DNA from 2 places in the Marinobacter excellens LAMA 842 genome. Region 2 is predicted to be linked to the other one. Evidence: predicted binding sites of a transcription regulator. Region 2 holds the regulator's gene; the other holds the start of a gene.
What was found. The regulator sigma-54, encoded in region 2, starts transcription at its own class of promoters, with help from an activator protein. The targets are predictions, from matches to a motif close to ANTGGCATNNANNTTGCTNT.
Positions count from the first base shown of each region.

Region 1: a site for sigma-54 is predicted at 1,783-1,802, ahead of glnA (glutamate--ammonia ligase). Genes of this name have one in related genera too.

Region 1 is NZ_LOCO01000032.1:39,393-42,783, reverse strand. It holds gene typA (translational GTPase TypA) at 1-1,543, opposite strand, end outside; gene glnA (glutamate--ammonia ligase) at 1,935-3,338, shown strand.
Region 2 is NZ_LOCO01000004.1:111,488-114,878, reverse strand. It holds gene rapZ (RNase adapter RapZ) at 1-135, opposite strand, end outside; gene ptsN (PTS IIA-like nitrogen regulatory protein PtsN) at 176-643, opposite strand; gene hpf (ribosome hibernation promoting factor) at 742-1,044, opposite strand; gene J122_RS05405 (RNA polymerase factor sigma-54) at 1,120-2,655, opposite strand; gene lptB (LPS export ABC transporter ATP-binding protein) at 2,839-3,391, opposite strand, start outside.

The sequences.
Region 1 (3,391 bases), on a different contig from region 2:
CCGGGTCGAGGAACAGCTTGCCACGGCTCTGCAGGGTTTCCAGCGAGTAGGTCAGCGCGGTACCGGTCGCCATGGAAACGATAACGCCGTTCTGGCGGCTGGTTACGTCACCCATTTTCACCGGGCCGTAGTGGCTGAAGGTGGAAGTCAGGATGCCGGTACCGGAAGTCATGGTCAGGAAGGTGTTCCGGAAACCGATCAGGCCGCGGGCCGGAATGGTGTATTCCAGGCGGATTCGGCCCTTGCCGTCCGGGATCATGTTGGTCATGTCACCCTTACGCAGACCCATCTGTTCCATGATCGCGCCCTGGTGCTGCTCTTCGATGTCGATGATCACGTTTTCGTACGGCTCTTCCTTCTGACCGTTTACTTCCTTGACCACCACTTCCGGACGGCCTACGGCCAGCTCGAAGTTTTCGCGACGCATGTTCTCGATCAGAACCGACAGGTGCAGTTCACCACGGCCAGACACCTTGAACTTGTCAGCCGAGTCGCCTTCTTCAACCCGCAGCGCCACGTTGTGCAGCAGCTCCTTTTCCAGACGCTCTTTGATGTTACGGCTGGTCACGTACTTGCCTTCTTTGCCGGCAAACGGTGAATCGTTTACCTGGAAAGTCATGGATACGGTGGGCTCGTCAACGGTCAGTGCCGGCAGTGCCTCAACATTGGCGGGGTCGCATAAGGTATCAGAGATGTACAGCTGATCCAGACCACTCACGCACACAATGTCGCCAGCCTGCGCTTCTTCAACTTCCACACGCTGCAGGCCTGAATGGCCCATGATCTTCAGGATACGACCATTACGCTTCTTGCCATCGGCGCCAACAGCCACCACCGGAGTGTTGGTTTTAACCTTGCCGCGCATGATGCGGCCAATACCGATAACCCCCAGAAAGCTGTTGTAGTCCAGCTGGGAGATCTGCATCTGGAACGGGCCATCAAGGTCAACCGCCGGAGCCGGCACGTGGTCAACAATCGCCTGGAACACGGCATCCATGTTGTCTTGCAGGTCTTCGTGATCCAGACCGGCAATGCCGTTCAGGGCGCTGGCGTAAACAATCGGGAAATCCAGCTGCTCGTCGGTGGCACCCAGGTTGTCGAACAGGTCGAATACCTGGTCTACAACCCAATCCGGGCGGGCGCCGGGGCGGTCAATCTTGTTTACGACCACAATCGGGCGCAGGCCCGCTGCGAACGCTTTCTGGGTTACAAAGCGGGTTTGCGGCATGGGGCCGTCGATGGAATCCACCACCAGCAGCACACTGTCTACCATGCTCATGACGCGCTCTACTTCGCCGCCAAAATCCGCGTGCCCCGGGGTGTCCACGATGTTGATATTGTAGTCCTTCCATTTAAGGGCAGTATTCTTGGCCAGAATGGTAATGCCACGCTCTTTTTCCTGGTCATTGGAATCCATAACGCGCTCGTTCTCGAGCTCCTTACGGTCCAGAGTGCCAGACTGGCGCAACAACATGTCTACCAGGGTGGTTTTACCGTGGTCAACGTGGGCAATAATGGCAACGTTTCTAAGCTTATCAATCACAACGGGTATCCTGCAGAATTTAGCGGCGAGCAGTATATAGAAAAGTCCATGTCGATAATATGAAGAATAGTGCCTAATATGTAACCAATCGACTAATGCACCGTTATCAGGCAGGATAAGAATCAATGCACCAATAAAGTGCACACATTCAGTGCAACCAATGCCTGTAAGCTGCACTCCGGTGCGCCAGAATCGCCCCAAAGCCTTGCCGCTGCGCTGTTCTGGCGCAAAACCGAAAAACTGGCAAGCCCCTTGCTTATCCTTGTGCAGCCGTAATTGAAAGGTAAGAGCCAACAGCTTCTGTTAAGCTGCCCTGACCTGAAAAAGATCGGGCTTCAGCCCGCTGAACGATCCGGCATAACGAACACGACATCACTACGGAGCATGCACAATGTCCAAGACGATTGATTTGATCAAAGAACACGAAGTGAAATGGATTGACCTGCGCTTCACCGACAGCCGCGGAAAAGAGCAGCACGTCACCCTGCCCGCCACCGAAGCCGATGAAGATTTCTTTGCTGACGGCAAAATGTTTGACGGCTCCTCTATTGCTGGCTGGAAAGGTATCAACGAATCCGACATGATCCTGATGCCGGACGACGAGACCGCCGTACTGGATCCGTTCACCGAAGAAACCACTGTCAACATCACCTGCAACATTGTAGAGCCTTCTACCATGCAGGGTTATGAGCGCGATCCCCGCTCTGTTGCCCGTCGTGCCGAAGAATACCTGAAGTCCACCGGCATCGCCGATGGCGCGCTGTTTGGCCCGGAGCCCGAGTTCTTCGTGTTCGATTCCGTTAAATGGAATGTGGACATGCAAGGCGCGTCTTACCACATTCACTCTGAAGAAGCTGCCTGGGTTTCCGGCGAAGACTTCGATCGCAACAACATCGGCCACCGCCCAGGCGTGAAAGGCGGCTATTTCCCGGTTCCGCCGGTCGACAGCCTGCACGACCTGCGTGGCGCCATGTGTGCCGCCATGGAATCCATGGGCCTGGAAATTGAAGTACACCACCACGAAGTGGGCACCGCTGGCCAGTGTGAAATCGGCGTTGGCGCCAACACCCTGACCCGCAAAGCTGACGAAGTTCAGATTCTGAAGTACTGTGTACACAACGTGGCCCACGCCTACGGCAAAACCGCCACCTTCATGCCCAAGCCGGTGGTTGGTGACAACGGCTCCGGCATGCACGTACACATGTCCCTAAGCAAAGACGGCAAGAACCTGTTCGCCGGCGACAGCTACGCGGGCCTGAGCGAAGCCGCCCTGTACTACATCGGTGGTGTGATCAAGCACGCCAAGGCCATCAACGCCTTCACCAACCCGGCCACCAACAGCTACAAGCGTCTGGTTCCGGGCTATGAAGCACCGGTAATGCTGGCCTACTCTGCCCGCAACCGCTCTGCCTCTATCCGTATCCCGTATGTAAACAGCCCGAAAGCACGTCGTATCGAAGTGCGCTTCCCTGACCCGGCGGCTAACCCGTACCTGGCGTTCGCAGCCCTGATGATGGCCGGCCTGGACGGCATCCAGAACAAGATCCACCCTGGCGATGCCATGGACAAGGATCTGTACGACCTGCCGAAGGAAGAAGCGCTGAACATTCCGAAGGTTGCCGAGACCCTGTCTGAAGCCTTGGACTGCCTGGCAGAAGACCACGAGTTCCTGACCCGTGGCGGCGTGTTCACCGAAGACATGATCGCAGGCTACATCGACCTGAAGCGTGGCGAAGTTGAGAAACTGAACATGACCACTCACCCGGTTGAGTTCCAGCTTTACTACTCCTGCTAATGTAGCGCACCAATATGGTGCAAAGCATTCCAGCCTTAAAGCCCCGCCTCGTG
Region 2 (3,391 bases):
TGCCGCTTCCCGGGTCAGCGGGAACAGCAGTCCGATGGGAAGGTTATCAATGCAATAAAAACCCAGATCTTCGAGCACATGCAACGCGGTACTCTTACCGGACCCGGATCGGCCACTGACGATGATCAGTTTCATGATGGACGCTCCTGCCTGCTTCTGTTGGTGCTACTGCTTATCAGGATGCCGCGGTCATGCGCTGGTAAAGGGAGGCTGCATCCTGGCACTGGCGAAGCTGTTCACAGAACCCGTTGTCGTTGAATTTCTCGGCCAACTGGCTTAGCAGCTCCAGATGTTCACTGGTGGCTTCTTTGGGCACGATCAAGGCAAACACCAGGTCGACCGGCTGATTGTCGATAGCATCGAAGTCGATGCTCTCTTCCAGTGTCATAAGCACGCCGATCACACGGTCGAGACCTTCCAGGCGGCAATGGGGTATGGCGATACCCTGCCCGATACCAGTGCTGCCAAGCCGCTCGCGAGAAACCAGGTTGCTGAAGATCTCGGTATCGCTGAGGATTTCATCCTGATGATGAATTTGCTCTGCGATGGTTTCCAGTACCCGCTTTTTACTGGAGGCTGGCACTCGGCACAGCGTCAGTTCGGGAGCCAGAATGTTGTCGATGGTCAGGGATGTATCGCTCATGGATCGACTGTGATTCCGTAAAAAAAAGGCTGCGGCCGGTATGCCCCGCCGCAGCTCGTATCATTGAAACACCCGGTACGGTGGCGCGATGAGCGCGCTCAGCCGTTGCCGTGCATCCGGTCTACATTCTTTTCTTTGTGCTTGAGGATCTGGCGGTCCAGCTTGTCCACCAGCGAATCAATCGCGGCGTACATGTCCTCATTCTCTGCCTTTGCGTGGATCTCGCCACCGATGACATGCAGGGTGGCTTCGGCCATCTGACGTACCTTCTCAACTTCCAGCGTCACCTGACAGTTACTTATGTGGTCAAAGTGACGCTCCAGCTTCTCAAACTTGGTGTTGACGTAATCCTTCAGTGCAGGGGTCAGTTCTACGTGATGGCCTGAAATGTTGAGTTGCATAGGCGTCTCCTGTTGTCATCATGCCGGTGTTGCCACCGGGCTGCGTGTCCGGTGCTTCATGCACCGGAGAAAACATTAAACCAGTCGTTTGCGCTCGTTTGAAGGAGGAATGTGCATGGCCTCCCGGTATTTGGCAACGGTGCGCCGGGCCACATTGATGCCCTGTTCTCCAAGCATGGCTGCAATCTTGCTATCGCTCAACGGCTTTTTTGGAGTTTCTTCTGAAATCAGTTTCTTGATCATCGCACGAATAGCGGTGGAGGAACATTCTCCGCCCTCAGCGGTACTGACGTGGCTGGAGAAAAAGTACTTCAGCTCGAAAATGCCGCGGGGTGTGTGCATATACTTTTGCGTGGTTACCCGTGAAATGGTGGATTCGTGCATTTCCACGGCCTGGGCGATGTCCGAGAGGATCAGCGGTTTCATCGCTTCTTCCCCCTGGTCCAGGAAACCCTGTTGGTGCTCAACAATCCGGGTGGCGACTTTCAGCAGGGTTTCATTCCGGCTTTGCAGGCTTTTAATGAACCACTTGGCCTCTTGCAGTTGATCCCGCAGGTAGGTGTTATCAGCACTGCTATCGGCGCGACGGATCAGCGATGCGTAGCTGGCATTGACCCGAATCCTCGGGGCGATCTCCGGGTTGAGCTCAACTCGCCACCGGCCTTCGTGTTTTCGGACGATGACGTCCGGTATCACGTAATCCGGTTCGGCGCGGTCAACCACGTCACCCGGGCGAGGGTTGAGACTGGTAATCAGGGCCAGAACCTCGCGCAGCTGATCTTCCTTGAGTCGGCTGCGGCGCAGCAGTTGCGCGTAATCCCGGTTGCCCAGCAGATGCAGGAACTGGGTAACCACCAAGCGGGCCTGTCGAAGCCAGGGGGTATCTGGCGGCAACTGGTTGAGCTGAATAAGCAGGCATTCCTGCAGATCCCGGGCGAACACGCCGGGCGGATCGAAGTGCTGTAGCCGGTGCAAAACCGCCTCTACCTCGTCCAGTTCCAGGGGGTCCTCTTCGGTTTCGTCCTGCAGGCCGGAATGGATTTCCTCAATCGGTGAGGTCAGGTAACCGCGCTCATCCACAGCGTCCATCAGGGCGTGGGCGATTGCCTGGTCACGCTCGCTCATGGGGGTCAGGTTGAGCTGCCATTCCAGGTGGTCCTGAAGGGTTTCGGCCGGTGAATTGCGGGTTTCGAAATCCGATTCGTTCTCGTCGTCCCCTTTGCTGGCTGGCGCCGGTGCAGACTGGTAGATATCGTCCCAGGCGGTGTCTACGGGCAGGTCGTCGGGGATGTTATCCGGGATGTCGTTTTCGGAAGCCCAGTCCGGGCCATTTTCGTTTTCATCCCAGTCAGAGGCAGCCTCAGTGGCTGGTTCATCGTGGTCGGAATCCCGGTCTTTATGTTCGTCCCGGGTATCGTCATCCGTATCGGGGGTGTCAGACTGATCGTCATCCTCGGAGGTTTCCAGCATGGGGTTGGATTCCAGTGCCTGCTGGATTTCCTGCTGGAGGTCGAGGGTGGAAAGCTGAAGCAGGCGAATGGCCTGTTGCAGCTGGGGCGTCATGGTCAGACTCTGGCCCATCTTAAGCTGTAATGAGGCTTTCATAACCATGGCTCAAGATCCATAAATCAAGGGTGTCCCGGTAGTGACGTTGCCTGCTGTCAGGCAAAAAAATTGTTATACGCTGGTTACTTGCCGCTCACTGGTATCAGTATAAGCAAGTTCTTTGCCGAGTTTACTTGCTACAGATCATCAAAACAATCAGACCTCGGTCGTCGAGGGGTTTTCTTCCGCTCACAGGTGGAACTCATCACCCAGGTAGACTTCCTTGACCTGCTGGTTGGCCAGGATGGCTTCCGCATTGCCGGAGGCGATGATATGGCCGCCGGAGACAATGTAGGCGTTTTCACAAATATCGAGGGTTTCCCGCACGTTGTGATCGGTGATCAGCACGCCAATGCCCTTGTCCCGCAAATGCCGAATGATGTGCTTGATGTCACTGACTGAAATCGGGTCTACCCCGGCGAAGGGCTCATCCAGCAGAATAAACGCAGGTTCCATGGCCAGCGCTCTGGCGATTTCGACGCGCCGCCGTTCACCACCGGACAACGCCATACCCAGGCTGTCCCGGATATGGGTGATGTGAAATTCCTCGAGCAGTTCCTCAAGTTTGGCTTCCCGCTCCGGCCGTTTCATGCCTTTTCGGGTTTCCAGAATGGCCATGATGTTGTCGCGCACGGTTAGTTTGCGGAATACCGAGGCTTCCTGGGGCAGGTAGCCGATGCCTTTGCGTGCCCGGCCATGCATGGGCAGGGGCGTGATGTCCTGGCTGTCAATGGTGATTCGG